One region of the Pseudoramibacter faecis genome, then DNA from elsewhere that is predicted to be linked to it. Evidence: riboswitches for the same ligand, from Rfam matches in the RefSeq annotation. Region 1 holds a riboswitch; each other region holds the start of a gene.

What was found. A riboswitch is a leader RNA that binds a small molecule or an ion and turns the genes downstream of it on or off. The one in region 1 is predicted to bind thiamine pyrophosphate.
Region 2: linked by a shared signal. The riboswitch ahead of thiC (phosphomethylpyrimidine synthase ThiC) and the one ahead of thiD (bifunctional hydroxymethylpyrimidine kinase/phosphomethylpyrimidine kinase) in region 1 are both predicted to bind thiamine pyrophosphate.
Region 3: linked by a shared signal. The riboswitch ahead of thiT (energy-coupled thiamine transporter ThiT) and the one ahead of thiD (bifunctional hydroxymethylpyrimidine kinase/phosphomethylpyrimidine kinase) in region 1 are both predicted to bind thiamine pyrophosphate.

The regions. Positions count from the first base shown of each region.
Region 1 is NZ_JAYFFI010000006.1:31,352-41,880, reverse strand. It holds gene thiM (hydroxyethylthiazole kinase) at 1-602, opposite strand, end outside; gene thiW (energy coupling factor transporter S component ThiW) at 599-1,129, opposite strand; gene pdxA (4-hydroxythreonine-4-phosphate dehydrogenase PdxA) at 1,762-2,781, shown strand; gene V3C63_RS06095 (four-carbon acid sugar kinase family protein) at 2,801-4,153, shown strand; gene V3C63_RS06090 (2-keto-3-deoxygluconate permease) at 4,175-5,230, shown strand; gene V3C63_RS06085 (YcxB family protein) at 5,273-5,851, shown strand; gene V3C63_RS06080 (DeoR/GlpR family DNA-binding transcription regulator) at 5,864-6,637, shown strand; TPP riboswitch at 6,702-6,810, shown strand; gene thiD (bifunctional hydroxymethylpyrimidine kinase/phosphomethylpyrimidine kinase) at 6,941-7,753, shown strand; gene cytX (putative hydroxymethylpyrimidine transporter CytX) at 7,746-8,945, shown strand; gene V3C63_RS06065 (YigZ family protein) at 9,043-9,693, opposite strand; gene hflX (GTPase HflX) at 9,680-10,529, opposite strand, start outside.
Region 2 is NZ_JAYFFI010000005.1:57,724-68,252, reverse strand. It holds gene V3C63_RS05590 (NUDIX domain-containing protein) at 1-692, shown strand, start outside; partial or broken gene V3C63_RS11790 (hypothetical protein) at 758-1,018, opposite strand; gene V3C63_RS05585 (ABC transporter ATP-binding protein) at 1,185-1,892, shown strand; gene V3C63_RS05580 (ABC transporter permease) at 1,897-4,185, shown strand; TPP riboswitch at 4,229-4,331, shown strand; gene thiC (phosphomethylpyrimidine synthase ThiC) at 4,540-5,853, shown strand; gene V3C63_RS05570 (ABC transporter ATP-binding protein) at 6,185-6,745, shown strand; gene V3C63_RS05565 (IS110 family transposase) at 7,567-7,923, opposite strand; partial or broken gene V3C63_RS11785 (TubC N-terminal docking domain-related protein) at 8,511-8,579, shown strand; gene V3C63_RS05560 (hypothetical protein) at 8,604-8,786, shown strand; gene V3C63_RS05555 (condensation domain-containing protein) at 8,792-9,268, shown strand; gene V3C63_RS05550 (hypothetical protein) at 9,278-9,520, shown strand; gene V3C63_RS05545 (condensation domain-containing protein) at 9,548-9,868, shown strand; gene V3C63_RS05540 (thioesterase II family protein) at 9,865-10,529, shown strand, end outside.
Region 3 is NZ_JAYFFI010000015.1:26,561-37,089, forward strand. It holds gene V3C63_RS09330 (non-ribosomal peptide synthetase) at 1-376, opposite strand, end outside; gene thiT (energy-coupled thiamine transporter ThiT) at 757-1,434, opposite strand; TPP riboswitch at 1,456-1,553, opposite strand; gene V3C63_RS09340 (TrpB-like pyridoxal phosphate-dependent enzyme) at 1,680-3,050, opposite strand; gene dltD (D-alanyl-lipoteichoic acid biosynthesis protein DltD) at 3,647-4,900, opposite strand; gene dltC (D-alanine--poly(phosphoribitol) ligase subunit DltC) at 4,910-5,146, opposite strand; gene dltB (D-alanyl-lipoteichoic acid biosynthesis protein DltB) at 5,228-6,391, opposite strand; gene dltA (D-alanine--poly(phosphoribitol) ligase subunit DltA) at 6,412-7,986, opposite strand; gene V3C63_RS09365 (ABC transporter ATP-binding protein) at 8,716-9,264, opposite strand; gene V3C63_RS09370 (ABC transporter ATP-binding protein) at 9,646-10,529, opposite strand, start outside.

The DNA.
Region 1 (10,529 bases):
GCGAAGGCGCCGCAAAGGCAGGAGAGCATATCGCCGCTGCCGGTGATTTGACTCATCAGTGGGGAGCCGCCGGCAATGCAATAGGTTCTTTGGCCGTCGCTGACAGCGTCCAGCGTACCGGTGAGTAAAACCACGCAGCGCCGGATTTGGGCGAGGCGCCGCGCCAGGGACGTCGCCTGATCGCGGGGAAGTCCCTTGGGGCAGTCAACGCCCTGGCTGCGGCTGTCCATACCCAGGAGGGTTTGGGCTTCGCCGGCATTGACCCGCAAAATGGCTGGAGACCGGATGGCGAGCAATTGGCGAATGGCCGTCTTGCGCCAGGGACTCACGCCGACGCCGACCGGATCGAGAACGACGGGATGATCGGCGGCGCGAAGACAGGTGCAGCAGGCGGTCCATTTGGCGGCATCCGGGGTGCCGGTATTGAGCACGGTGGCCTGGGCTGCGGCGGTGACAGCGGCCATTTCCTCCGGAGCGTGCGCCATGATGGGGCTCGCTCCGAGGGCCAGCAGCAGGTTGGCACAGCTCTCGGAGGAGACCGTATTGGCGACGCAATGCACCAGCGGCCGGGCCGCGCGCAAAGCTTTTAGACGGTCGCTCATGCGCGAGGACGAAGGCTCAGTTGCATCCTGCCCAAGGCGCCGCTCTTCTGCAGGGCAGCAACCAGAATACCGGCGAGGATGGCGCCGCCGATTGTGGAAATCAGAAAGGGCACCACAAAGGCGTAAAATGCAACGGAACCGGCGGCAATCCCCATGAAGGTCACAGCGACGGGATAGGACAGCAGACCGCCGACGATGCCGGTGCCAAAGATTTCTGCTGCCAGGGTGGCAAAAAGATTTTTAAAGCGCCAGTAAACCAAGCCGCAAAGCAAAGCGCCGCACATGCTGCCGGGGAAGGCCAGCACCGTGCCGAGGCCGAAGAGATTGCGCAGAAGGCTTGCGGCAAAGGCGACGAACACGCCCCAGAAAGGCCCGAGCAGGACGGCACAGAGAATATTGACCATGTGCTGCACCGGTGCGCATTTGGAACCGAAAACCGGAAAAGAAAACAAAGAGCCGATGACGGCGAGGGCACAAAGCAGGGCCGCAATGGCAAGCTTGCGCGTATTAAAAGTAGATTGAGACACGAGAACCTCCTGAAGGAAAACATTCAAAGCGGAGCCGCCAAGAGCAGCGGTCTTCCAAAGACGACAGATCGCCCGGGCCGGACGACGTTTCTCGGTCGAGACTCGCTGGTCTCCTCTCACGCCGGAACACGGCTTCCCATCGCTGGTATCGGCTCGGACCCGAGGCGCTCCCCTCCGGCCCGCTCCCGCGGCTGCAGGTGCCTATCTTCCCAATGGTCACATCCTTTCGCGCTGTGCGCAGATTGAATCAAACAACAAAAACGGCAGGAGCGCCATCGCGGCCTGCCGTTTTGAGCATCGTTGTGATCCAGGCACTTCCTACGTCGGCATTATCCGCATCAGGTGAAGGGTCGAAGCAAAGGCTTCCTCTCAGCGCGTGGCTCCCCTGTGTGAAACAAATTGATTATCCCACGGAGAACGGCGATTGTCAAATTGTCAAAGACGGGGTATCCGCGTCGGGGAATCAAAGAAACATAAGAAAAAAATAAAAATCCAAAAATAAAAGAAAGGAAAATAATTTAAAAAATAATTAAAAACGACTTGAAATGGATTAAATGAGCTGATAGAATAGATGATGAAGAAAATTGAAACAATAAACGAAGAAAAAAGAAAACAAACGAAAGGACTTTAAAATGGCAACACAATTTAAACCCGTTATGGCCATTACCATGGGCGACCCGGTCGGCATCGGCCCTGAAACGGTAATTGGGACGATGCTGAATCGCGATATTCATGCCTGCTGCAGGCCCTTTGTGATCGGCAGTGTAACCGTGCTTGAAAAAGCCGCAGCCGTTTTGGGCAAAAGCGTTCAGTTCCACCGGATCTCGAATCCCACCGAAGCCGAATACACCTTCGGGGTCATCGACGTTATCGAAACCGGGGATTACGACACCGATTCGCTGCAGTGGGGCACGGTTCAGAGGCTGGCCGGACAGATGGCCATTGATTTCATCATGAAATCCATCGAGCTGGGTTTGGCCGGGAAGGTCGACGCGGTTTCGACGGCGCCGATTAACAAGCAGGCGATTAAACTGGCCGGCGTGAAGGAACCGGGCCACACAGAAATTTATCAAAATGCGACCAAATCCCCTTACGCGCTGACAATGTTTTCCTGTCACAAGCTGCGGGTGTTTTTCGTCAGCCGGCACATGTCGCTCATCGACGCGGTTCATTTTGCCACTAAGGATGTCGTGCTCGATTATATCCGCAACATCGATAAAGAGCTGCGAGGCGTCGGCATCGACCATCCGCTTATCGCGGTGGCGGGGATCAACCCCCACAACGGCGATAACGGCTTGTTCGGCCGGGAAGAAATCGACGAAATCGAACCGGCGGTTGCAGCGGCGAAGGCCGAGGGCATCAACGCTGTCGGGCCCATTCCCGCCGACTCGATCTTCAATATCGGCAAGAGCGGCAAGTTTGACGCCATCTTGTCGGAATATCACGACCAGGGGCACATCGCCTGCAAGACCCTCGATTTTGAAAAATCGGTCACGATCACCTGGGGGCTGCCGTTTATCCGCGGCTCGGTGGATCACGGCACGGCCTTCGATATCGCCGGGAAGGGCATTGCGAATTGTGTCAGCCTGATCGAGTCGACCAAAGTGTGCGCGGAATACGCGATCAGAAAGCACGGCGGGGCGGCGGAATAATAAAACAAGGGGGGACGAGATGCCAAAAATAGGTGTGGTGGCCGATGATTTGACCGGCGCGACAACCACCGGGGTTTTGCTGGCAAGATCCAAAGCCAGGACGGCCGTATTTTTTAATGTGGATGAGGCCGAAGGCGCCGAGGATCTGTCGGCGCTCGACGCGGTTTTGATCAGCAGCAGCTCGCGAGCGCTTTCGGCAGAAGAGGCCTACGGACGGGTCGCCTCGGCGACAGACGCGCTTAAAAAGCTGGGGGCGCGCTACTTTTCGAAGCGCATCGACACGACGCTGCGCGGCGGCATCGGCACCGAAATCGACGCGATGCTCGACCGCCTGCCGGAGGACACGCTGGCGGTGGTCGTGCCGGCGATGCCGCAGTCAAGACGCATCATGGTCGGCGGTTTTTCGGTGATCGATAACGTGGCGCTGATTCGCACGCCGGTCGCGCAGGATGTGCGCACGCCGGTGACAGAAAACTATATTCCGAAGCTGATCGCCGGGCAAACCAGGCGCCGGACGGATTTGGTCACGCTGGAGACGGTGCTTGCGGGAGAAGCGGCTGTCAAAAAAGCGCTGGCAGGCAAAGCGGCAGCAGGCGCAAAAGTGATTTTGATGGATGCCATCGCCATCGAGGATATCGATGTGATCGCCCGGGCGGCCATCGGGCTGGGGCGGCCGATTCTGGCGGTGGATCCCGGCCCGTTCACGGCGAAGCTGGCTTTTCACCGAGGCCTCACAGAGATTGAGCAGCCCAATGTGCCGGATGTCCCGCCGGTGTCCGGCAAGACCGTGCTGATCGCCGCCGGCAGTGCGACCCCGGTGACCAAGCGGCAGATGGCTGTTTTATGCGAGGACGATCGCGTCGCGCATATCGAGGTGGACCCGCTGGCGCTGATTCACGGAGCGGAAACCGCGACGGCGGAAATCGCGAAAGCGGTTGAACAAACGGTGCGGCTTTTAAAGCAGCCGGAGCAGCCCCGGGCAATTTTGCTGGAGACGGCGCTGCACGGCGATCTGCTGGATCTTGACGAGGAGGACCGGCGTCATGGATACGCCCGGGGTGTGAGCGCCAATTGCATCAACGCCGGGCTTGGCAGCATCGTTGCAGACACCCTGGCTCAGGCGGGCAGAGACAAGGTGGCCGGGCTTTATACCACCGGCGGGGATACCATGGTCAACGTGTGCTATCAAATGGGCGTCGGCTGCATTGAAGTCCGCGATTACGTGATCCCCCAGACGGATATCGGCTGCCTGACGGGAGAGTACGCCGGCCTGCCCATCGTCGGCAAGGGCGGCCTGACCGGGGACGATCAGATCGCAGGGAAGATTGTCGACCGCTTGTTTTTGGAAGCGGCGCGTCAGAGAGAAAATTAATTGCACAGGAGAGAGGAAAAAATGGACAAAGAACAGACAACGAATCAGGAACACAAGCGGCGGGATTTTCAGATTCTCAAGAAGATGGGCGAGCTGCCGGGCGGCCTCGTCATTATTCCGCTGGTCATCGCGGTGCTGCTGGCGACCTTTGTGCCGCAGTTTTTTAAGATCGGCGGCTACGTCACCGCGCTGTTTTACGAGGGAAATGCCTGCATGATGGGCTTCTTCCTGATCGTGTGCGGGTCGATGATCGACATCAAGCAGGTCGGGATGCCCCTTTATAAAGGCGTCACGATGACGGGCTTTAAATTTATTCTCGGCGTGCTGGTCGGGCTGATCGTCGGCAAATTGTGCGGTCCCGCCGGATTTCTGGGCATCGCGCCCTTTGTGTGGATCGCGGCGATCACCAATTCCAACGGATCCTTATATATTTCGTTATCCAGTCAGTTCGGAAACGCGACGGACACCGGCGCCATTTCGATCTTGTCGCTCAACGACGGACCGTTCTTCACCCTGGTGGCCCTCGGCGCGACGGGCCTGGCCAATATCCCGCTGATGTCGCTCGTCGCGGTGCTGATTCCGATTCTCGTCGGATTTGTCTGGGGCAATCTGGACAGCCACTTCCGCGCGGCCTGCAAAACCGCGCAGCCCATCGTCACCTTCTTCATGACGATTTCCATCGGCGCCAAGACGGACATCAAGACGATTTTGACGGCGGGGGCTTCGGGGATCATCCTCGGTTTGATTTCGGCGGCGACGGCGGTGATCTTCTTCTTCCTGATCAATCTGATTTTGCCCAGGAAGGAAAGAAACGCCATGGGCGCGGCCATCGGGACGACAGCGCTCAATTCCGCGATGACGCCGGCGGCGGTGGCCGAAGCGGACCCCTCCATGAAAAAATACACGGGCATCGCCACCGCCCAGTGCGCGACGGCATCCATCATCACGCTTTTCCTGTGCCCGTTCATCACGGCGGCGTTCGACCGTTACATGATGAAGCGGCAGAAGGGCATTTATTCTCCCGAAGGCTGGGCCTATCAAAAGGGCCTTGAAACCATCGCGGACACGACACGCTGAGCGCGGCAGGTTTCCCTTTGATATGAAAGGGGGCACAGACGGATGGACGAATCCATGCATAACGAACCGATGGACGCGAAGGCCGTGGCCGAGGCGATCGATACCGGCAAGCCCTTGCCGGACCTCACCTTTCGCGTTCAGATGACGGTTCCGGCGCTCTTTGATTTTTATTTGTTTCACGCCTATTCCAAGGCGTCGGGCTTTGCTGCGAACGTGCTGGGGCTCGCCGTGGCGTTTGTCGGCGTTTTCCGGCATGTGAACGCCGGGATCGGCGCGGCGGCCTGCGGTCTTTATATGGCTGCGGCCATCGTCTTTCTGGGATATACGCCGCTGACCCTGCAGTGGCGTGCGCGAAAAGCCATGCGCGAAAGCCGTTATCGTTTGCCGGTTCGGATGACATTTTCTGAAAAGTGTGGTATTATTGGCGAGCAGGGAGCAAACCGGAAGATTTATCCGTGGAGCGAGATGCGCCGGGCCGTGGTCACGCCGAAAACCATCGGCATTTACCTCGACAGCGACGAGGCGATCGTGATTCCGAAGGGCGATTTCGGCGATCGGTTTGTCCCCGCATTTACGATGATCACCAGGCAATTGGGCCTGAAAAACGTCAGGATGCCATAACAGGGGAAAAAGTTGGACGAAAAAAAGATCAGAATTCTTCAGATGCTGCAGCAAAAGGGCAAGGTCAGCGTTAAGGAGCTCAGCCGGGAGCTGGCGTGTTCTGCCGTCACGGTCCGCACAAAAATCAAGGAACTGGACGAAGCGGGTCAGCTGATCCGGGTTCACGGAGGCGCATTGCGCATCGACGAGGCGCAGGAAGATTTTGATCAGAAGTATCACGGCCGGCATATTCACCAGCACGTGGCGGAGAAAAAAAGCATCGCCGCCTGTGCCTATGGCTACATCGAGGATCAGGACATCATCTTGCTCGACGATTCGACAACCTGTTTTTATCTGGCTTTGATGATTAAAGCGCACTCGGAAAAAAATGTGGCGGTTGTGACCAATTCGCTGGCATCGGCCAATGAATTGGCCAATCTGCCCCATGTGGAGCTTTATATGATCGGCGGCAACGTCGGCGGGTTTTTGCCGGCGACGATGGGAGAACTGGCCGAAAGGAGCATTGCTGGCTTCAAGGTGGACAAGGCCTTCATCGGCGTGCACAGCATCAACTTTGAAATCGGCCTGACGTCCATCGCGGCGCCGCAGATGCAGATCAAGCAGGCGATTCTCCGGACGACCGATCGGGTTTATGTGCTGGCGGACAGCAGTAAATTCGGCAACGGCTATTTTTCGGTGATTTGCCCGATGGCCGAAGTGCATCAGATCATCACTGACAATCGCATTTCCGAAAGCGACCGCCAAAAGGCCGCGGCACAGCAGATCCATTTGGTGGTGGCAGAATAGCGCGCGCGTTAAAAAGGGCTTTAACGCGGGCGCTTTTTTTGGTAAAGTAATGGTAATCGAAAAATTCATCGCATTGGGGAGTCTGCTGGCGCGGGCTGAGAAAAAACCAGCCAGGTTTTGACCCACAACCTGATTTGGATCATGCCAACGGAGGGAAATCATCGAACTTTTTAACGCAGGCACGACCGTGCCTGTTTTTTATTGGCGAGATTTGGGGCTTTGCGATGAAGGCCGGCGCATTGGGGGCACCACCTTGCGTCGGGGCAAATGGGATGCTGCAAAACAACCACAAGGAGGCATTGAATGAAAACAGCATTGACAATCGCCGGTTCTGATACCAGCGGCGGCGCCGGTATCCAGGCGGACTTAAAGACCATGACCCTGAACGGGGTTTATGCGATGAGCGCCATTACGGCGCTCACAGCCCAGAACACCACCGGCGTCACCGCCATCATGGACGTGACGCCCGATTTTCTCAGGCAGGAGCTCGACGCGGTTTTCACGGATATTTTCCCCGACGCGGTGAAAATCGGTATGGTCTCGTCGGAGGAATTAATTGCGGTGATCGCCGAGAAATTAAAGACCTACCGAGTGCGGCACATCGTGCTCGATCCGGTGATGGTGGCGACTTCCGGCGCGAAGCTTTTGCAGGATGACGCCATTGAAGCCCTGAGGTGTGGGTTGCTGCCTTTGGCCGAGGTGATCACGCCCAATATTCCCGAGGCCCAGATTTTGTCCGAAATGCCCATCGAGACGCCGGTAGCGATGGAACGTTCTGCGGCAAAAATCGGTGAGCGCTGCGGATGTGCCGTGCTGGTAAAGGGAGGTCACAGCATCAGCGACGCCAACGATTTGCTCTGGCAGGACGGGCGGCTGCGCTGGTTTAACGGACGGCGCATCAATAACCCCAATACCCACGGCACGGGCTGCACCCTCTCGTCGGCCATCGCGGCGAATCTGGCCAAGGGCTATGCGCTGGCCGAATCGGTGGCACGGGCCAAGGCCTATCTCTCCGGCGCGCTGGCGGACGGCCTCGATCTGGGGCAGGGCGCCGGTCCGATGAACCACGCCTTCGACATCAAGGCGGCGTATCGTGAGGAGGTCTCGGATGAATGAATCAAAGCGGACCACCAGCTTTCAAAACGGTCTGATCTGGTTCGGCGCGGCGGTATCCATCGCCGAAATTTTAACGGGGACCTATTTTGCGCCGCTGGGTTTTGGTCGGGGGCTTCTGGCCATTGTCGTCGGGCATCTCATTGGCTGCGGGCTGTTCTTTCTGGCCGGACTGATCGGCGGACGGACCCGTCGCTCGGCTATGGAGACGGTGAAGATGAGCTTCGGGAAGAAGGGCGGTCGGCTCTTTGCCGCGCTTAATGTGCTGCAATTGGCGGGCTGGACGGCCATCATGATTTATGATGGGGCTCAGGCGACCGGCAGTGTTTTTGCCGTGGGGCATTGGGTGTGGTGCCTGGTGATCGGCGGGCTCATCGCGGTGTGGATCCTCGTGGGCATCACCAATCTGGGGGCGATCAACAAGGCGGCGATGGCAGCGCTCTTTGTGCTCACGCTGATTCTCTGCAAGGTGATCTTTTCGGGTGATGGAGCGTCTGCGGCGGCGGCTTCGGCAGGAAGCCTGAGCTTTGGCGCGGCGGTGGAGCTGGCCGTGGCGATGCCGCTGTCCTGGCTGCCGCTGATCTCGGACTATACCCGGGAAGCCGATAGGCCCTTTGCGGCGACCCTGACGAGCACGCTGGTTTATGGGCTGGTCTCGGTCTGGATGTATATCATCGGCATGGGAGCGGCTATTTTCACCGGGGAAACCAATATCGCGGCGATTATGATCAAGGCGGGGCTCGGCGTCGCGGCGTTGATCATTTTGATTCTTTCCACCGTGACGACCACCTTTCTCGACGCATGGTCGGCGGGGATCTCGGCGGAAAGTTTGAATGCGCGGGTGGGCGGCAAGTGGCTGGCTATTGCCGTAACGCTGGCGGGGATCGTCGCGGCCATCTTCTTTAATATGGACGACATCACAAACTTTCTATATCTGATCGGCTCGGTCTTTGCGCCGATGATCGCCGTGCAGATCGCGGATTTCTTTATTTTAAAACGCAGCCGTTGGGACGCGGCCGTCGACTGGCGAAATCTTGCGATCTGGGCGGTGGGCTTTGGGGTCTACCGGCTTTTGATGCGGGCGGATCTTTCCGTGGGCAGTACCCTGCCGGATATGGTGCTCACCATGGTGCTTTGCCTGATCGCGGAGCGTATGGCCAAGGGGCGCGCCAAAACGGCCCGTTCTTCAAAATGAAAAATATAAAAACCGCAAAATAAAAAAGCGGTCACCTGAGGCGCGGGGAAAGATTCCCGACGCCCTCGGATGGCCGCCTTTTTTGTTTTGGCCGTATTTATTGAGGCGAGCCGGCCAGGGTGTTCACCCATTTGGGCTCGCCCTTTTCTAAAGAAAAGCGATCGTTGGTCGCCTCGGTGATAAAGGCGACAAAGGCCTCGCTCTCCTCCACCGGCAGCTCGAAATCCAGGGCGACTGTGTCGGCAAAGCGCTCTTGAACCGGCTGATAATGGGGCTGGTGCTGATCGCTCAGCTTTTGCCTGAGCCCGCCGTATTGGGTGTAATCGATGGTGATGCGCAGGGTGTCGCACCACTGCCGACGCACCGTCGGCACCGAATCGAGCACTTGATTGGCCGCGCCGGCGTAGGCGCGGATCAAGCCGCCGGCCCCGAGCTTGATACCGCCGAAATAGCGAACCACCAGCACCAGCACGTTTTTGAGCTCCCGCCGGGCGATGACGTCCAAAATGGGTTTGCCCGCGGTGCCGGAAGGCTCGCCGTCGTCGCTGGCCTTTTGGCGTTCGGGCTCGGTGGCGAGGATATAGGCAGAGCACACGTGGGTGGCCTTGTAGTGTGCCTTGCGGACCCGAGCAAGCACGCGCTCGACATCCGCTTCGCTTTCCACGTGGCAGGCGAGGCCGATGAAGCGGGATTTGTTGATGACAGACTCGGTTTCCCCCCGGGATAAAATCGTATTAAAATGGGTCATGCGTGGCCTCCAGATCGTCGGAATGGTCAGAAGCGATTAAAAAGGGCCGATAATCGGTATCGGGAAAAGCACTGCCGATTTTAACGGTGAGGCGAATGCCCTCGGGACTATCTTCCCGGGAAAGAATCTCGGCGTGACGGTAAAGCTGCTCGAGCCGTTTGCCATCATGGTAGGGCAGCAGATAGCTCCGGATCCGATCCTGGGCTGACAGGACTTCGCTTATGGCGGCCGTTAAAGCCGCCAGACCCTCCCCGGTTTTGGCCGAGATGGCAAAGGTGTCGCTCCGGGCGCATCGGACGAGAATCGAAGCGCGGGCATCCGGCGGCAGCCGGTCGATTTTGTTGTACACCAGAAGACGGGGCAGATGGACGGCCCCGATTTCGCTCAATACCCGTTCGACCACGGCGATGTTCCCGGTCGCCCGGGAATCCGAGGCGTCCGCGACGTGCAGCAGCAAATCGGCATCGGCCGCCGCGGCCAGTGTAGCGCGAAAGGCGCGGATCAGTTCGTGGGGGAGCTTGTCGATGAAGCCCACCGTGTCGGAAAGCAGATAGTATCCGTATTCAGGGTTGATTCTGCGGGTGGTGGTGTCCAGCGTGACGAAGAAGGCATCCCGGGTGTGCACGGCCGCGTTGGTCAGCCGGTTAAACAGAGTGCTCTTGCCGGCGTTGGTATAACCCACGAGGCTGACGGCGCGCACGCCGCCCCGCCGGCGTCTTTGGGCGCGGACGGCGCCGGTTTGGGCCAATTGATCGAGCTGGCACTGCAGGCGGTCGATCTGGCGGCGGATATGGCGCCGGTCGGTTTCGAGCTTCTTTTCGCCGGGGCCCCGGGTG
Region 2 (10,529 bases), on a different contig from region 1:
GGGGGCTCAACCTCTGGGAGGGCGACCGAATCTTTTTTCGCCTGATGATGGAAACCGCCGGCTTCTTTTCGCTGAAGCTAATGTATAACGGGCATGACCGGCTGGTCTATGCGGCGCTTAACGGCCAGCCGATGGAACTTTTTGACGTGCTGGATGAGAACGGCCGCAAGACCGGCGTGGTGCGCGAGCGGGGGGTGGCCCATCGGGACGGCAGTCTGCACGGCACGGTGCACATGTGGATTGTCCGCCGGGGGGCTGCCGGGCCGGAGGTGCTGCTTCAAAGGCGCGCGCAGAGCAAGGATTCAAATCCCGGTTGCTACGATATTTCGTCGGCGGGGCACATTGCGGCCGGCGGTGAGGTGATGGATGCGGCCGTGCGGGAAATGCGCGAAGAATTGGGCCTGAGCGTGGGTCCGGAAGATCTGCACTATTTGGGGCAGCATCGCGGGGGATTTAGGTCGCGCTTTCACGGGCATCCCTTTTGGGATAACGAGCTCAGCCATGTCTTTGTCTACACCAACCCGGTAACCGTCGATGATTTAATGCTGCAGCCGGAGGAGGTCGCCGCGGTGCGCTGGATGGGGATGGACGCCTGTCTGGCCGGCATGCGCGACGGAAGTCTTCCTAACTGCATTCATGAGGACGAACTCGAAATGGTTCGGGCCTATCTTGGTGTCGATGCTTTTGAATAGTGGTGCTAAAAAAGTAAATCCGTTGATCGGATTTATTTTTTTGCGAATAAAAGTCACTACATCATTTAATGTGCGGTTGAATAAACGACGGGATGAAAATAGCGCTTCCTGTCAGGGTGCCGGCTGGGCGACAGATTGTGAAATAGATAAAAGACAAGGGGAACAAGAATTCCGTAACCGCCGTAGTCTGTTGCGGCGAAAGAAGCGGTCAGGCACTCCGATAAAACGATGCCTGCCGCAGGTAATGGGCACCAGGAAATGCGGGAACGCAGAGTGCCCACGCTTCCGCTGATCATGAGGGCCGGCGATAAGGTAAATAAAATATTTTGTGCATTGGGTTCACATCAGGCTGCACTGGTGAACAGATTGGGAGGGCTTAAATGAATAGGGTAATCTGTTATTCATTTATTTTGGAACGATAATTTGATTTGTGAAATCATTTTTTTGCGGTATAATGAAGTAAGATAAAGCTAACAGGATGGGAGGCAGAAAATGGAAAAGGATTTTTTGAAGATCGCGCATTTGAATAAAAGCTTCGGGGAAGGCGATATGCGGGCCGAAGTGCTCCACGATTTAAATTTTTCGGTGGCGCGGGGCGAATTTTGCGTGCTGCTCGGGCCGTCGGGTTCCGGAAAATCGACGCTGCTCAACGTGATCGGCGGCATCGACACGGCGGACAGTGGTTTTGTGGGCATCGACGGCGAGCGCACCGCTGCGATGAACGAAAAGGCGTTGACGCAGTATCGGCGCAGGCATCTGGGCTATGTGTTTCAAATGTACAATTTGATCCCCAATTTAAATGTGGAGGAAAACATTGAGGTAGGCGCCTATCTTGCCGATAATCCATTGCCCCTCGAGACATTGCTTGAGACCCTCGGTCTCACCGAGCATCGGCATAAGCTACCGAGCCAGATCTCCGGCGGACAACAGCAGCGCACGGCCATCGGCCGGGCTGTGGTTAAAAATCCGGATATTTTGCTTTGCGACGAGCCTACGGGCGCCCTTGATTATAAAACCTCCAAGGAAATTTTGGGTTTAATTGAGAACGTGAATCAGCGCTTTGGCAGCACGGTCATCATGGTGACCCACAACGAAGCCATCCGGCACATGGCGGATCACGTGGTGACGCTGCTCGACGGACGGATTCGAAAAGATACGCGCAACGCCAGCCGTGTGGCCGCTGCCGATCTGAGTTGGTAGAGCCATGAGAAAACGCACCATTTCAGATCCCCTGCGCAAACGGCTGCTCCGAGAGCTGAAAACGGATTTTGGCAAATATTTTGTGATTTTTGCCTTTCTGGTGATCACCATCGGTTTCGTCTCGGGGGTGTATGTGGCCAATGGAGGCATGCTCAAGACATCGAAAGAAAGCTTTTCGCGTTATCGCATCGAGAGCGGACACTTCGCGCTCGATCACGCGGCGGACGACGGTTTGCTTTCAACCTTGCGCAACCAGAGGATTAGGCTTTATCCCGATTTTTATAAAATGCTCAGCGAGAAAAATGGACGCCGCAAGGGTCGCGTGCGCGTTTATGCGGTCCGGCATCGGGTGAATAAGGCCGATGTGATGGCCGGCCGTCTGCCTAAAAAAACCGACGAAATTGCCATCGACCGGATGCACGCGAATAACAACGGCATTGCCGTGGGGGATCACATCCGAATCGGCGGCAGAAAGATGAAGGTCACCGGTCTTGTGGCCCACAGCGATTATTCTGCGCTCTTTGAAAACAACACGAACCCGATGTTCGACGCCATCAATTTTGACGTGGCCGTGGTCACGGCAGAAACCTTTGACGCCCTGCCCCAGAGCACACACTATAATTATGCCTGGATTTACCGCGGCGCGCCGAAAAACGACAACAAGGAAAAAGTGCGCGCCGACAAACTGATGAATACCATCGCCAAGGAGGCAGCGCTTTCGGGGAACCGTCTGACGGATTTTGTGCCCCGGTATTTAAACCAGGCGATCAATTTCACTATCGACGACATGGGCGGCGACCGAACGATGGCCGGTATCATGCTCGATATTCTGGTGGTGGTGCTGGCGTTTATCTTCGCGGTGACCATCAGCAATACGGTAACCAAGGAATCGGCGACGATCGGCACCCTGCGCGCCTCGGGCTATAGCCGAGGAGAGCTATTGCGCCATTACCTGACCATGCCGTTGATCGTCACTCTGGTGGCGGCGGCGGTCGGCAATGTGCTGGGGTATACGCTATTTAAAAACGTGGTTGAGGGCATGTATTACAACAGCTACAGCCTGCCGACCTTCGTGCCGCTCATCAGCAGCGACGCTTTCGTGATGACGACGGTGGTGCCCATTATTCTGATGATGCTCATCAACGTGGCGGTGCTGGCACAGAAGCTCAGCTTTTCCCCGCTGGCTTTTCTTCGCGGCGATCTGACCCGAAAACAGAAAAAACGCGCCATACGGCTGCCGCGCATTCGGTTTATCCGCCGCTTTCGGCTGCGCATCATTTTGCAGAACCTGCCGGGCTATCTGGTGCTCGTTTTGGGTATCACCTTTGTGATGCTGCTCCTGTATTTTGCGACGGGCTTTCCCTCGACGCTGAGGCATTATCAGCAGGAGGCCACCGAGACGATGATCGCCGATTATCAGACGATTTTAAAAGCAACGGTGCCGACGGCGACCAAAGGGGCGGAACCCTTCTCGATGACGGAATTGGAGACGGTATCCGGCGTGCACAAGGGGGAAACGATCACGGTGTACGGCATCGCCTCCCATTCGCATTATGTATCTGCGATCGGCCGCCTGAAGAGCCATGAGGTCTATCTGTCCGAAGGTTTCCGGAAAAAGTTCGGCTATCGCAAGGGCGATCGCGTGACGCTTTCTGCAAAATATGAGCACAAGCGCTACCATTTTGAAGTCGCGGGCTTTGCAAAAGGTGCGAACACCATGGCGGTCTTTATGCCGAACCGGCGCTTTAACACCGTTTTTGGTTACGACACGAACCATTTTAACGGCTACTTTTCCAATCGAAAGGTTAAAGACATCGACAGCCGCCTCATCGCGACGACCATCGACCGCGGCGATGTGACGAAAATCAGCCGACAACTCAATCACTCCATGGGCAATTATATGCGCTATTTCCAATACGCCTGCGTCGTGGCTGCGGCGCTGCTCATTTATCTGCTGACCAAGCTTATTATTGAGCGCAACACCAATGCCATCTCCATGGTTAAGATCTTAGGCTATAAGGATCGGGAAATCGCCTCTTTGTATCTAATTGCGACGACTTGGGTCATCGTGCTGGCAGAGCTGATCGGTCTGTTGGTTGCCGGCCTTTTGATCCGGCTGATCTGGGTGGCCTATATTAACACGATGGATGGCTGGTTCAGCTTTTATATGCCGCCGAGCGCGCAGATTAAAATGTTCATCGCTGTTTTTGCGGGCTATGCCGCCGTGACCGTGCTCGATTTCAGGCGTATCCGCAAAATTCCGATGGATACAGCGCTTAAAAATATGGAGTAAGGCTTGATATTCGGGATTAAAAGGGTTACAATAAAATCGTTAAATACAGAAAAAGGGGAGCTGGCAACGGCTGAGAGGAAGCATTCGCTTCGACCCATACACCTGATTTGGATAATGCCAACGGAGGGACCATCGCGAAACTTTGAGGATATGCCTGTTCAGGTGTATCCTTTTTGCTGTGCGCGGTCAACCGGGGGCACCACCTTTGGCCGCGAAGAAAACCGTGCGCAGAGCGCGCGGCAGGCCGGATCCCGGCCAGGCGCCGGAAACGCAATCCGCGGGGGAATCGCTCCCGGCTGCTGCTTCCGGGGCCTTCAATCGTTAACGGTTAAGCACGAGAAGCAGGAGGCAATGATGACAAGAACCTATCACACCCAGATGGAAGCGGCGCGCCGCGGTATCGCGACGCCGGAGATGCAGGCGGTGGCTCGAAAGGAAGGGCGGTCCGTGGCGGAACTCGCGGCGCTGATGGCAACTGGCAAGGTGGTGATCCCGGCCAATCCGGGGCACCGGGGTCTTGATCCCAACGGTATCGGCAGCATGCTTACCACCAAGATCAACGTGAATCTGGGCGTCAGCCGCGACGTGGCGGATTACGACGCGGAGATGGACAAGGTGCTGGATGCGGTGAATCTCGGGGCCCACGCCATTATGGATCTGTCGAGCCATGGGAATACCCAGCCCTTCCGACGCAAGCTCTGCACGGAATGCCCGGCGATGATCGGCACCGTGCCGGTTTATGACGCGGTGATTCATTATCAGCGCGATCTCGGCACGCTCACGGCTCGGGATTTTATCGACGTGGTGCGTCTACACGCGGAGGACGGCGTGGATTTTGTGACGCTGCACTGCGGCATCACCCGCAATACCATCGCGCAGATCAAGGGCAATGCCCGCAAGATGAACATCGTCAGCCGGGGCGGCAGCCTGGTGTTTGCCTGGATGAGCATGACCGGCGAAGAAAATCCCTTTTACGAATATTACGACGAAATTTTGGATATTTGTCGGGAACACGATGTGACGGTGAGTCTCGGGGATGCGTGCCGGCCGGGGTGTCTGGCGGACGCTTCCGATATCTGCCAGATTGACGAGCTGGTGCGCTTGGGCGAGCTGACGCGCCGCGCCTGGGCCAAGGATGTGCAGGTGATGGTGGAAGGGCCGGGCCACGTGCCGCTCGACCAGGTGGCGGCCAATATGCAAATTCAGCAGACGATTTGTCAGGGGGCGCCTTTTTATGTGCTTGGGCCTCTGGTGACGGACATCGCCCCGGGATACGATCACATCACGGCGGCCATCGGCGGGGCAGCCGCCGCCATGAACGGCGCGGCTTTCCTGTGCTATGTGACGCCGGCGGAGCATCTGGCGCTGCCCAACCGCGGGGATGTGCGCCAAGGGATTATCGCCAGCCGCATCGCGGCCCACGCGGCGGACATTGCCAAGGGCGTGCCCGGCGCCAGAGATCAGGACGATCGCATGGGCGATGCCAGACGGGCCCTCGATTGGGAGGCGCAGTTTGCCGAAGCCATCGATCCCGAAACGGCTCGGGCTATTCGCGACAGCCGCGCGCCGGAGGACGATCACAGCGAGGCCTGCAGCATGTGCGGTAAGTTTTGCGCTGTGCGCAGCATGAACAAAGCCCTTTCTGGGGAGATCATCGATATTCTGTAATGCCGTGACCGATCCGCAAAAACACCGACATTTTTTATGCCGGTGTTTTTTGTATGAAGAAAACTATGCGTTAAATGCGTGGTTCCAGCGATCTTAAAGAAAATAGGGAGCAGAAAAATATAGGTGGGCAGGAGGAATCTTCCGAAATGATTGTTTGCCAAAAGGTCATTTTAGAAGGATTGCTATGAGAAATACGGTCTTTGGACATTTCAGGTCTGTGTTTGACATTGACATTTTGCGATTCAAATGTTAAAAAATATATAGGGAAATAATTGCCCTTCTTTTTTTAAATATAAATTAGATATATCTAACATTTAAGGAGAGGCGATATATGGATGAAAATTCAGTGAAGTTCAACATAGGTTTTAAATATTCAGATGACGAAAAAAACACGTTGAACGGCGTTGACGGAAATATAGAAAAAGGCAGATGCATATGCTTCCATGGCGAGAGCGGCTGCAGGAAATCGACCTTACTCAGATGCATCAATCACCTTATTCCGGAATTTTATGAAGGCAAGTTTACAGGCATTGTCTGGGTTGGCGGGGAAGATATTTCAACGTGTTCCATCGGTGAGGTGAGCAAAAAGGTATCTTCGGTATTTCAGGATCCAAGAAGTCAGTTCTTTACGGTGAACAGCACAACGGGGGTAGCTTTCGGATTGGAAAACACCGGTCTGTCCCATGCTGAGATTGTTCGAAAGACGGATGAAGTTTTCAGAAGATTCGGGCTTCAAAAACTGCGCGATCGTTCTGTTTTCACGCTTTCGAGCGGCGAAAGACAGCTGATTGCCATCTTCTCGGCGATGGTTATGGATACGGATACGATTTTGCTTGACGAACCGGCGGCGAATCTTGACACGGGGCAATTAAGCAGCTTTCCCGACTGCTGATAGACATCAAGGGAACGGGAAAGATCCTTGTGATCAGTGAGCACAGACTCTATTTTCTGAAAGATCTGGCGGACGAATACCGGTATATGAAAAACGGAGAAATACGTCGCAAGTATAGTGCGGCGGAATTCAGCAGACTCTCAGAAAAAGAACTTGACGAACTTGGACTGAGAAGCACGGACCTCGATGGCATCGTTCCCCAAAGATCACAACAGAATAAAAACCATACGGCCGAAGATGCTTTCGAAATCAGAAGATTGTCCTTTGGATGCGATTCCGATAACACTATATTATCCGATGTCTCATACAAATGCGTACAGGCAGCGTCACCGGAGTGATCGGTTCTAACGGAAGCGAAAAAACAACATAAAAAGGATTCCAGCTTACGTGGAGATGTTAGTGGTTCCGATGATGTTCAGAGTTATCAGAATAGCAGAGTTTTTATCGGCTTCCGCGGAAACAAGGGGAATATCGCCGGAATGCAGAAAACATTCATAATATAGACTGCAAAATGACAGTTCGGGATTATGCTCTTATCATAATTCTCTCTGTCCTTATGGCGGTTTATCAAATTATAAAATAAAGCCTACTAATAAAAAGTCAAGCATTATTTTAAAAAATCAGGAGGCAGAAATGAAGGGATAAAAATAAGACTACCATGTTAATGCCGGTCAAAGAAAAGAGAGGGCTATAAAAGAGATTGATTCAGCAGAGCTTTGAGCAGCGATACATTCTTTGACTTTGCCGTAATAGATTCGCAGAAACTTGTTGGCTCCGGCTGTCATATAAACCAGATAAGAGCTTCCCTTCGGATTTCTTTTTCAGGACGTAATCGATCCATTTCTCACAGCCGTCAGAGCGTATGGGACTGCTGAACAGCTCATTTGCGCTCGTGTATTATCCATCGCTGAATGCTGACGCGGAAACGGCCACTTGCCAAGCGCATACTGAGCGATTTTCTTGGCATCGGCCGGATCAGACTTGACCTTATAATGGCCGGTTGTCTCCATGACGACCCGTGTTTCACCATCCAGGCTTCTGACATAAGAGACAAGTTCAGAAAGTTCTCTGACAGAGTGACGGACATGAAAAAGCTTATGCACGATTTCACCTGCGGGTCGTAGGACTGCAACCGTGCTCTTGCCTTTTGAAACATCAATGCCAACAGCGTTCAACATAGAAAAACACCTCCGAAGATAAATAATGCAGTGGGCCAAACATTCCTCACCGCTTATTCAATCTCCTGGGGGGTATCAAGCGAACACACGGGATGCGGTTCAACCTGCGTAAACCGAACAGCTGCGAATAAGTGGATAGTAGACAGGCTTTCCGACGGACGTAAAGTCCAAGAAGGAATCCGTCCGAACCAATGCCACTACATTCTAACAGCTTTAGCAATGAGAGGATCATATCCCAACTGGCTGGACTAGTATCTGGAATCTGCTCTATGAATTTGAACAGACTCATTTTCATCCTGAGAAGGAGTTGAAACAGCCGGGCATCACATTCAGGGATTATCTGATCGCATATAAAAAGCTCTGCAGTGGGAGTGGATTCTTTCGTGACAGAGAATACTGGCTTGAGCGGATAGACACCCTTCCGAAAGCCCCGGAGCTGCCTGTAAACAAAAGCGCTGTAACTGAAAATGTCAGATTCTCCCGTGAGAATATAAAGCTTTCAAGACCGCAATGGGATCACTTCTGTGAAGAAACTTGTGAATCAATATCGTTCGTTGGATATTACAATCTAGGCGGAAGACGGCAAACTCAAATTCAAAGCGCCTAAGGGGGCTCTTACTCCTGAGTTGAAAAAGCGGTTGTCCGAATCAAGGGAGAAACTCATAAAGGATCTCGACAGCATGGATGGTATTGTGGTCAATGAACTCACAGCCTTGCAAACGGCTTATGTGGTGGGCCGGCAAAACCGTTACGCCCTTGGTGATATAATCGCCAATTACTATGTCGAATATCAGGTTGAGAATCTTGATGTCAGGGCTTTGGAAAGGGCATTGAATGAAGTCATCAGAAAAAACGAATACTGAGGACGGTGATCCATGCCAATGGGACAGCAAAGGCTCTGGCTGAAAATCCGGGATATCACATAGAGATTGTTCCCGATGACGGCAGCAGGGACCTCAGAGAAGAAATGGTATCCCATACGTTTGAACTGGGGCAATGGCCGATGTTTGATATCAAAGTCAAAATGCTTGATGCGGACAGGGGAATTGTTCATATGGATATCGATTGTCTGATTCTGGACGGTTGGAGCATCAGGTCATTTCTGTCGCAGCTGTTTTCCGCTTATGTGGGCAAAGAGATATTGACCACCGATTATAGCTTCCGTCAGTATTTGGCGGATGAGCAGAAGTGGCTGAAAGAAAGGCAGTACTATAGCCTTGCGAGAAAGTACTGGGAGGAGCAGATCAACAAATTGCCTCCCGCACCGCATCTGCCAATGAAGACGCCGCTGACACAGATCAGAAAGCCTGAGTTTTCCAGAATGACTGATACTTTGGAGGATTAACTTAGTGCAATGCTTTGGAAGAAGATCAGAAGGTATGACCTTACACCTTCTCCGGTGCTTTGCACAGCCAGTCTCTCTCAATGGAGCGAAAACCAGGATATCACCCTTGATTTGACGATGTTTAACCGGCAGCCTGGGCATCCCGATGTGCGGCAGGCGCTGAGTGATTTCACAAATATTGCCCTGATCGGTTATAAACACAAGAAATGCTCTTTTCTGGCCCATGCTAAAAAGATCGGCCGTCAGCTGTGAAATGCCATTGAATAACGGAACTGCAACGTGATCAATATGCTGGGCATACTTGCCAAGAAATACGATGATGAGATTGCAGTGCCCTATGTTTTTACCAGTCTTATCGATATTGATAATGATATGGGTCACGAGATGCTGTCAAGGGCAGGATTTACCGAGATCTTTGCGCAGACAAGAACGCCGCAGGTGCTTCTTGATCACCAACTTTATTACAGCGGCGGGAAGCTTGTTCTCGGTATGGATTATGTCAAACAGGCTTTTGACGAGAAGATGCTGGAGCAGATGTCCAGTGATTACACTGAGCGGGTCAGAACCCTCACGGTGACGGACGATTGGGAGAAATTATGATAAGCAGAGAAAAGTCGATATTCCTTGACAGGATAAAGGGCGACCGTCCCGTCATTTTTTGCTTCCATCATGCCGGTGGAAATGCCAGGATGTTTGATCACTGGATCAATTCCAAAATGGTGGATGCCGTTCCCGTCGAACTTCCCGGACGCGGCATCAGACTGAAAGAACAACTTTCAAGCGATATTAAGTCGATCTGTCGGGAGACCGCAGCGTGTATCTCTCACGAGATCGGACAAGGTGAAAAATTTGTGGAGTTTTCACTTTTCGGCCATAGTCTCGGGGCAATTGTCGCCTTTGGTGTGGCCTGCATCCTGAGAAAAAAATATAATCTGCATCCCTGCTGTCTTCAGATATCGGGCAGACACGCACCCCAGGACGAAGACCCTTCGCCGTACAGAACAAGCATGGGCATAGTCCCTCTGATTGAGGAAATAAAGGGGCTTGGCCATACGCCGTCCGAACTTCTGGAGAATCAGGAATTTCTGGATTTTATCATGCCGACCATATTCAGTGATTACGCGCTCAGCGAAAGCTTTGTGTATGAGAATCAGATGTTGGATATACCGATCTATGCGTATTCGGGCAGTAAGGACAGGGATGCAGATGTTGAGGTCATGCAACGTTGGGAGGAGGTGACTTCAAAGAAATTCAGAATAAG
Region 3 (10,529 bases), on a different contig from region 1:
GCGACGCCTCGGGAATTAAAATCGTCAGTCTGACAATATCCCGACAAATATTGAGCTGTTTATCGAGAACGTCCCTGCCTGCCGCATCGCCCATAGCGAAGGGCAGCGCCATGGGCACGGCCCCCGCGTATTGAATCCCCCAAAAGGCTCGCGCATACTGTCCCGGCGTCGGCAGCTGTAGCAAGATCTTATTTCCCTTTTCGACGCCTGCAGCTATCAATGCATCGGCCAGCTTTTTGCCCTCCGCATTTAATTCGGCATAGGAAACCACTTCTGCCTCCACTGCACTTTTCCAAAAGCGTGCAGTCTTTTTGCCATAGAGTTTCAACGATTGGTCAAACATCTCCGTCATTGTCTGAAATAGTCTATCTCTCATTTCTCTCCCCCTGAAATTATTAGATCGAGTTAACATTAGAATCATTTTAAAACACCGTGTCCCGGTGTTCATTTAAATTTTAAAAATTAAACGAGTATTATGATTATACGCTTGCCGATAATTATCTGTCAATATTTATTCTTATCTTTTACATTATTATTGATTTTGATATGGCCTTCCATCTCTCGAATCCCTTTTTCGGCTGCAGACCATTGCCCACACATTTCAAGTTTTACCGGAATATGTCTTTCGGAAGTGACACAAAAAAACAGCGGAAGCCCTGGCCTCCGCTGCTTAGATCAAATTTTTGCACGCTTATCGCGCTTTTGCCGCATCAATATCAAAAGACACGATGCCGTTCGCCGACCTTTTCTCTTTGATTAAGACATGCTGTCTGCTGCATCTACCCGTTTCTGGGCTCTTTCAAACAATCTTTTAACTGCCGGAATACACAGCACGATCACCGTGACGGCGCCTTCCGCCGCGATATAAGTTAAATTATACCACAGCGACCAAGTCCAGGCATTAAATTGTTTTGGCGCATAGGCGCCAAAAAAGATAACCCCTGAGACCACCGCGCAAATATAGCGCCCAAAAATCCCCATCAGATACCCTTTAATCAAACCGTTTTTCTGATACCGCACTAATCCACCAATGCCCAAGGCGCCAAATGCCAGGATATAATCAATAAGCAGCTGCGCCGGATGAATCACGTACGGATCAAACATCAGATTGATCAGCCCCAGGCAAACCCCAGCCATGATGCCCCGCTTCGTCCCAAACAAATAAGCGCACAGCGCGATGGGCAACATCGAAAAAGCGGTAACGGATCCGCCCTGGGGCATTTTGAACAATCGGATCTGCGAGAGCACCATGGCCATCGCAATCATCAATGCTGAAATGGTCAATGCCCGGACATCAAGCGGCCGAGAATTGCCCGTCTCATCCCGATAACCGCGATCCATCAGCGAAAGTAACGCGAGCAGAACGACCACCGCCGCAACAATCGCGGTCTTGCCGATTCCCGCTTCAAAAAATCCCTGCAAATTCTTAAACATAAAAAACCTCCTTGATTTCAGGAGGGGCTGTGCTTCACTCCCCGCGCCGGCATTGTCCGGATCAGGTCATGAGGGTCAGGCATGTGCCTTTCTCAGCAAGAGCTCCCCTGTGATATTTAAAGCTTAACGATAATGTTAAAACTTGTCAATAACAGAAATCATTTGGTCACAATCATTCAATTATCCAACTCTCAGCACAAAAAACTGCTCCAAATTCAAAGGAGCAGTTTTTGAATACTGATGCTTCAATCGACTTTTGGCAATTCCGAAAGGCTGCCGCTCAATTCGTCATCGCCCGGAATCGTATCCCCCATGACGTGGTCGTTAAATTGTTCATAGGCCGTCATGTCAAAGAAGCCCGTGCCCGTCAGGCCAAAGAGAATGGTTTTGGCTTCGCCGGCTTCCTTGCTTCTGAGCGCTTCGTCAATAGCCACACGAATGGCATGCGCGCTTTCCGGCGCTGGCAGAATGCCCTCAACCCGGGCAAATTGTTCCGCGGCGGCAAAGACCGAAGTTTGTTCCACCGCCACGGCCTCCATCAGTCCGTCGTGATAGAGCTGGGAAAGAATCGGGCTCATGCCGTGAAAGCGCAGTCCGCCGGCGTGATTGGCCGATGGAATAAAGTCGCATCCCAAAGTATACATCTTCGCCAACGGCGTAACTTTGCCGGTATCACAGAAATCATAGGCAAATTTGCCCCAGGTAAAGCTCGGACAAGAGGCCGGCTCTACGGCCACAAAGCGATAGTCCTTTTCGCCGCGCAGCTTTTCTCCCATAAATGGCGAGATCAAACCGCCGAGATTAGAGCCGCCGCCGGCACAGCCGATGATCACGTCCGGCTCGATACCGTATTTCCGGCAGGCTGTCTGCGCTTCCAGCCCGATCACCGACTGATGCAGCACCACCTGATTGAGCACCGATCCCAGCACATAACGATAGCCTTCATGAGTTGTGGCTGTTTCTACTGCTTCAGAAATAGCACAGCCCAAACTGCCGGTGGTCCCAGGATGTGCTGCGTTGATTTGCCTGCCGATTTCGGTGGTCATCGACGGCGACGGGGTTACATCGGCGCCATAGGTGCGCATCACCTCCCGGCGGAAAGGTTTTTGCTTGTAGGACACCTTAACCATATAGACCTTGCAATCGAGGCCCAGATACGCACAGGACATGGAAAGTGCCGTCCCCCATTGGCCGGCGCCGGTCTCGGTGGTTACGCCTTTAAGCCCTTGCTTCTTGGCATAATAGGCCTGCGCGATGGCCGAATTGAGTTTGTGGCTGCCGCTGGTGTTGTTGCCTTCAAATTTGTAATAAATCTTTGCCGGTGTGCTCAGCGCCTTTTCGAGATTGTAGGCCCGAACCAACGGCGAAGGGCGGTAGGTTTTATAGTATTCTCTGATGGCATCCGGGATATCAAAATACGCCGTGTCATCGTCCAGTTCCTGGGCCACCAAATCGTCGCAGAAAACCGACGTCAAATCGTCAAAAGTGACTGGCTGTTTGGTTGCCGGATTTAATAACGGCGCCGGTTTGTTTTGCATATCGGCACGGACATTGTACCATTGTTTCGGAATTTCCGATTCTTCGAGATAAATCTTGTAGGGAATATGCTTGCTCATGTTTTTGCCTCCGCTGAATTGAAATACTGTCGATCGCCATTGCGAAAGATTGTAAATAAAAAGTCCCCGCAACACGATCTCAAAGGATCTGATGCAGGGACAGAAAATACACTTTGATTTCTGCGGTGCCACCCGGCTTGACTGCCATTATTGGGCAATCCACTTAGCGCATACGCGGACAAATCCGAATACGCCGTCTTTTGTTAACGAAGGGACTTGCTCCGTCTCCCATAATAGCGGATTGCCGTTCACAATCCGCGTTCCGGTCGCGCTGGGAAGGCCATTCATTCAAAATCGCACGCACTGTTTCGCACCAGCCAACAGCTCTCTGGATCAGCTTTATTTTGAATTACTTCTCTTCCGTTCCACTTTAAATTGTTTCTTTATATATCACAACACACACTTTTTTGTCAAGTTGGAAATCACTATCAAGCCAATATATCCGCCACAGCAAAACGATGATTCCGCGTTAAAATGCCTCGTAAACAAACCCCGGCGAGCTGAGCATGCTGCCGAACATCGAAAACAGATAAAGCACGACCATTAGGATGAAAAAATAAAGCGTGTAACGCCAGGAAATCGTCCCGAGAATTTTTTTAATTTTGCTGATAATAGGCATTAATTTTCTGATCAATTTGAAACCATCCTTCGTTCCAGGGATGAACGGCGTCCGTCGTGATGTACGGTCGATAATCGTATTTCGACAGCGAAACATACCTCGCGCCGTAAGCAGCCGCCATTGCCTTGACTCTGCGGTTCACCACACTGCGCTTATCGGCCGTCATTCCGGTATAGTCATACCAATAACCGTTGACCGGCAACACGAGCAGCATCGGCTTGATACCCCTGGCCTTGCAGATCTTTAAAAAGGCACGCAAATCGTCGTATTCCGCAGTCTTTTCCCAGTTTGCATGGGCGTGAGCCCCGGCCATCTTCGGCGCAAGCCTGGCATACTTGCTTCGCCACATTCTATCGGACATATAAAATGCATTGTTCGATCGTTTTTGGCTGGCTTTGCGCACCTGCTGCCAGACTTTTTCGCGCGCCATAAATTGTTTGAGATCTTTCGACGTCACAATGCCTTTCCGCCTCAGTCCCTGAACCACCTGCATCCGGGCTCTCTTCCGCAAGGGCCCGAGCACCTTCTCTACCGCCCGGTTGTGGGTATTGCGGTCTGCCATAAAGGTCATGGCCACTCTCATAGTAATATAGTCCGTGTCTGTGGCGTAACGCTTGCTGGACAGATACAGAAGACGCTGAAAAAGCTTCGGGTTTTTCCCAAGATTTACCTCATTGCAATTTTTTACAAAGCGACTCAGCTTCGGATCGTGCGCCAAAAGTTTCTCTGAACGTCTGGCCACGTACCGCTTAACATCGACTGGAATTTTCGGATTCTCCATAAAAGCCATATATTCTGTTTTGGAAAACCGCAGCGCATAGGCCTTTGATTTAACGCCCTTGCCCGCAAACCACGTCGGCGAAACCAGCAGTACTACTTTTTTACTCTTCACCTGATCGCCGATTGCCCCGAGTGCCACTGTGTGAAAAAGAGTCTGGTTGAAGGGACCGCCGATCGTCATCAGCCGAACATCCGAATGGGCAAATATATTGCGTGGATGATAGGCTGTGTTTTTGCCATGCCGAAATTCTGAAGAGCCAAACACGGCCATGGTCTTCTTTGCGATATTCATCCGCAGCCCGTTATAAGACAGATCTTTATAGCGATTGTCCCAGGTGCCAAACCGATGATCCTTCGCTTTAAGTCCGGTGCTCACGCAAATGGCGTGCAACCCCACAGCAAAGCAGCAAAACAACAGCGTCGCCACGCAAAACGCTTTGACTTTTCGCATCGTAAAAGCCTACTGTACCAAACGCTTTTTAACCTGAGCGATGATTTTATTCGGCGTGTCCATGTCTTCCCGGGCGACCTCTGATGGCGAGATCACGATACCGAAAGTCGATTCGATTTCCGTCAACAGTTCAGCATAATCCAAAGAGTCGAGCAGGTCTTCTTCCGTTAAATTAATATCCAAATCTTCCCGAACGACTTCGTCGCCGCATAATTCCTCTAAAATCGCCAAAATTTCTTCTTCCATTTTTTTCTCCTTCTTTCTTTGTTTTCCTTTGCTGCTCCGCATCTATTTTTCAGCCGTCGCATGCTTGCTGTCTTTCATCCGTTAAAGGTGGAGCAAAGCGTTCAAATGCCCTGAAAAAATCAAAAATCCAAACATGACCAAATTAAAAGTCACAAACCACGATATCACTTTAAACCCTTTATCTTTTTTGTGTCGCTTATAAAATTTCGATTTCTTCTGAAAGATCTCCGTTGCCGAGAGCAGCGCCCCGTGATACAGGCCATAGGCAATATAATAGGACGTGAGGCCGTGCCAGCAGCCCATGATGCCCATGTTGATAATAAACGCCACCGATGCTCGAGTCAATTTATTTTTAAATCGCTTCTTGCGAATCATGTTCATCGTGATGCGCGAAAACACAAAATCTCGGAACCAATGGGACAAGGTGATGTGCCAGCGATCCCAAAATTCTTTGATATCCGCACTCACAAAAGGCTTGTTGAAGTTGTCCGGCGTCTTGATGCCGAACAGATAGCTCGCCCCCACGGCCATGTCGCTATATCCTGCAAAATCAAAAAACAGGTAGAAACCGTAGGTATACATATAAATCAAACCGCCACGCAGGGAATGTCCCATGCCAAACCAAATCATTAACTGATAAAAGCCGGTCGCAATGGCTTTTTTATAGACCAGCCCCCGCAGGATCCTAAACAATCCAATCCCAACCAGATCGAGATATTCCGCCTTGGGCATCACCTGGCGAAGATCATCGTTAAAACGCCGACTGCGATCGATGGGGCCCGAACTGAGTGCCGGAAAGAATAGCAACAAATAAGCATATTCAAGAACGTCGACGCTTTCAATCAGGCCGTCATAAATCTCGATGACGATCTGTGCAGATTTGAACGTCATGTAGGAAATCCCCATGAACCGCAGGATATCATGCGGGTCGTGGGTGGCAATGAATACCTTGTTCAGTGCCAGGGGCAAAATCGCTAAGCCCAAAAACAGATGATATAGCTTGGCATTGCGCCCCTTTGTTTTGTGCACCTTCAAATAAATCTGAATCAACACAAAAGTATAAATCAGAAAGCCAATGAGGTAGGCCAGCGCCTTGGGATTGTTCCCCATGGCCATCCACACAAAAAACAACGTGACCGCCGCACCGTAATATTTGATGGGCTGCTCATGGACACCCAGCCAAATCGCCGGAAGAGTCAGCACCACAAGCCAAATAAAAAATAAATTATCGCCAAATAATTGCACGATGTAAACCTCTCGCCCTATCAGAGGCTTTGCGCCAGCTGTTTTTTGTCAATCTTGCCATTTTGGCTCAGCGGGAAATGGTCGACAAAAACCACCTGCTTGGGTACCATATAATTCGGCACGATCTGTTTGAGACCCGCACGCACCCATTTGCGTCCGGCATAGCCGTCGGCGAGCATCCAACCGTCCGGCGTTCTTTCAAAAACGTCGGCCTCCTGGATCGGATGAGGCGCCGCCTCGCGAATCACAAAAGCCACCAAATGTTTGATTTGATCGCCGCTTCGCTTGGGGACAACCGCCGCCTTAGCCACGCCATCAAGTTTAAGCAGGTTGCTTTCGATATCGCCGAGTTCGATGCGATAGCCGTGCCATTTAATCTGCTGATCCATGCGCCCTTCATAATAAAGCAATCCGTCCGGCCCGTAATAACCCACATCGCCAGTGCGATAACCCCGCACCGGCCGGCCGTTCAGGGTCGTGGTGAAAAAAACAGCAGCGGTCTTTTCGGGATTCTGATAATATCCCGGACTGACCGTATCCCCGACAATGGTCATCTCCCCCTTGTCGCCGGGTGCCGCGGGGCCGCCATCCTCGGCGACAATGCGCACCGCCAAATCCGGCTTGGGGACTCCGATGGGCAGGGCACCTTCCGCTGCGGTCATCGCCTTAGTGATGGACACTGCCGTCACGCAGACCGTCGTTTCCGTCGGGCCATAGGTATTAAACACCTGCGCCGCAGGAAACCGCGTCAGCAGTTTAGCCGCCGTTGCCTTGTGCAGTGTCTCACCGCAGAACAAAAACAAATCAATGCTTGGAAAGTGTGCGCTGTCAAAACAGGTTTCGCTTAGACAAACATCCGCAAAAGAAGGGGTCGACACCCATGTGTTGATCTTCCCCGCCTGAATATAAATCAGCATTTCCGGCACATTCTGCTGCAGTGGCTTGTCCACACACCACAGCGTTCCCCCGGTCACCAGCGAGCGGTAGAGATCCATCACTGACAAATCGAAAGAAAACGGCGCCTGATTGAGATAAATCTGAGGGGCGGCCATCCCATCATTGCCGATGCCGACGATCCAGTCCAAATAATGACCGAGATTACCGCCTGTAATCATGACCCCTTTGGGTTTGCCCGTGCTTCCGGATGTAAAAATAATATAATGGTTGGTCGCCGGATCGTAACAATTCATATAGGCCGCCGATTGCTCTGCCAGCACCTCTCTGATGGTTGCTGACGTCATCACCCGGCTGCTTGCCGGCACACGGCCATTCAGCATTTCCGTCGTCAGCACCACCGGATTGGCCACCATCTGAATAATTTCACTCACCCGCTCCGGCGGCATGTTGGTGTCCACGGGACAATAAGCTCGGCCAGAGCGGGCACATGCTAAAAAACACACCAGCATCAGCGGATCCTTGTGCCCGTAGACCACCACCGGATCCCGATTGTCTCCCAGAATGCTGTCGAGCCAATTAGCCAATTTCCCGGCATCGCGCCACATCTCATCGTAACACATGCTGCCCGACCGGGAGGAAAAACACAACCGATCACCATGGACCTGCACCATCGCCTCGATTTGCTTGATCACATTCATTGTCTTTTACCTTTCGTTATCCTGAATGATCGAGCATACCTGTGCTCTGATCTCTTCAATTTTTTTCTTGTTATTTTATCGGAGTCTATCTTATATCCGTTGTTATGGTGTGTCAATAAGATAATACAATTATTTAATATTTATTAAAATATGTTTTGATATTAATGTATTCTTTTGAATCGCTTTTTTGCATTGCTCTTTCTATTTTTCCCATGCGGTTATTTTTTAGATTTTTCGAGGATTACACCGTTTTCATTTCTCCTGATTCTGTTGTTTTTTCGCATCCGATTTCGTAGCTCTTTATCAATAGCGTTATCATCCCTTTTAAAAATCACTAAAGAATTTTACACTTTCTAACTTTTATAATATTATTGTCGTTTATTTCCCGTATTCTTTATCAATACCGCCATCAGTACGGCCGACCATTTTGTGTCACGATTTCATCTCACCCGGAATGCATAATCTAAAATGCCCGGACTTTCACGCTGTGGTGAAGGTCCGGGCATTTTTCGGTTGCATTTTTATGGCGCTTTCACAACACAGTTTCGTCTTTCTGTCGCCACGATGGACGCGAGAAGTCTTGGTGCGTCAATGATAAAACAAATCAAAATGATGTTGATAACTGCAATCATAGATACCCTCCTTTGTGTTTTATCAAGCTAAATTTTCGAATGCTTAAAGCACCAAAATCTGAAACATTTCGCAATTGATATACCATTTGAAATTTTACTAATTCGCAATTTTCCAAGTAGTAGTTTTATTTTTCATATCTATCAAAGTTTTATATAGCCTTTCTTGTCTCATAAGCTCTTCATGAGTTCCTCGTCGTTCTATTTTTCCATTGTTCAAAACGAAAATTTGATCGGCATTTCGTATTGTAGAAAGCTGATGAGCAATCATAATAATCGTCTTATTTTTCGTCAATTCCTCAATGACGGCTTTCAGCTTATCTTCATTTTCCGGATCCACATTCGCTGTCGCTTTATCGAAAATGACAATCGGCGCATCCTTCAGCATCGCTCCCGCAATGGAATTCGCTGTTTTTCTCCGCCGGAAGGACTGGCGCCGCCTTCTCCAATCGGGGAGAACTTCGATAAAATCATGACGCATAGCTTTTTTCGCAGCCTCTATAACTTCTTCCCTTGTGGCCTCTGGCATACCGAGCTTGATATTATTCTCTATCGTATCTTCAAAGAGATACACATTTTGAAACACCATAGCGATATTACTCATCCGATTCGGCAATATATATTCCTTAATATTCTTGCCGCCGATCATTATTTCGCCGGAGTTTACATCCCCAAAACCTTGCAATCAGATGAAAGTTGTCTTTCCGCTTCCTATCAGGCGAATTTAAGATCAAGCTTATTTCCTTATGTAATGGTGCTTATTCTGGATAAATCAGCCATAGAATGGGACCTATAATATTTGCGGTCATTTCAAGAATAATATATGCCAAAATCGTTTCCTTTGAATCGACCTGATCAACGATAATATTCCTTAGTTTTCCGGATGGGATATTCAAGACACTTTCTTTAGTGCTGTTTACCAGCGCTACAATCACATTTGTCAGCAAAATATACGCAAGCGGTCCAGAAATCACGCCTGACAGAGTTAATATAATAGAGCCTATATAATATTTTATCTATATCTATTTTCTCATCCATTTGTTACTTTCTCAGACCATATACAATCAGCGCTTTTCACTTTAGCTTTACCCTTAAAAAAGCTTATAATCAAATCTTCATTCCCTCTAACACAGATTTTTTTATGACCTTTCTCTGATATGAGATAAGCTGTGTTGCAAGTTTTAAATAACAACTCCAAATCATGTGTAATCAGAATAACCGGAACATCCTGTGTCTTTTCCTCTATAACAGAAGAAACCAACATCATTCTTTTATAATCTAACCCTGCAGTTGGTTCGTCCAAAATGACAAGTTTTGACTCTTTTAATAATGCAATCAAAAGTGCAAGTCTCTGTTTTTCTCCACCGGACAATTCATGTGGGTTCATCATTCGTTTATCCCACAATTCCAGGTCTATTAGATATTCCTTTATCTTCTCCAAATATGCCTCATCCGATTCCTTTTTTAAGGGGATTAACTCTCTTTCAACGGTTTCATAAAAAAACATATTTCCGCAATTCTGCAAACTTGCGGCAGTATTTTTCAGTCTGTTCTTTTGAGATGCCCCATAGGATACTTTGCCGCTTTTCATCGGCAAAAGACCGATGAGTTCTTTTGCCATCGTTGTTTTACCAATCCCATTTTCCCCAATCACCGCCATGCACTCTCCCCGGTTTAAGGAGAAATTCACATAATCTTTCAGCTGATAATCCTTATTCTTGATGAGTAACCCATCCACTTTAATGAGTATATCTTCACCAACTTTGGGTGCTGCGCTCCTTAAATTTGTATAATCAAAGCACCTAAGCATATTTTCTTTACGAACACTTTCATTTAAATCTTTTGGTAAAAAAATTTTTTCAAGGTGACCGTTTTTAAGAAGAATTAAACGATCTATCATATATTTCAAATAAG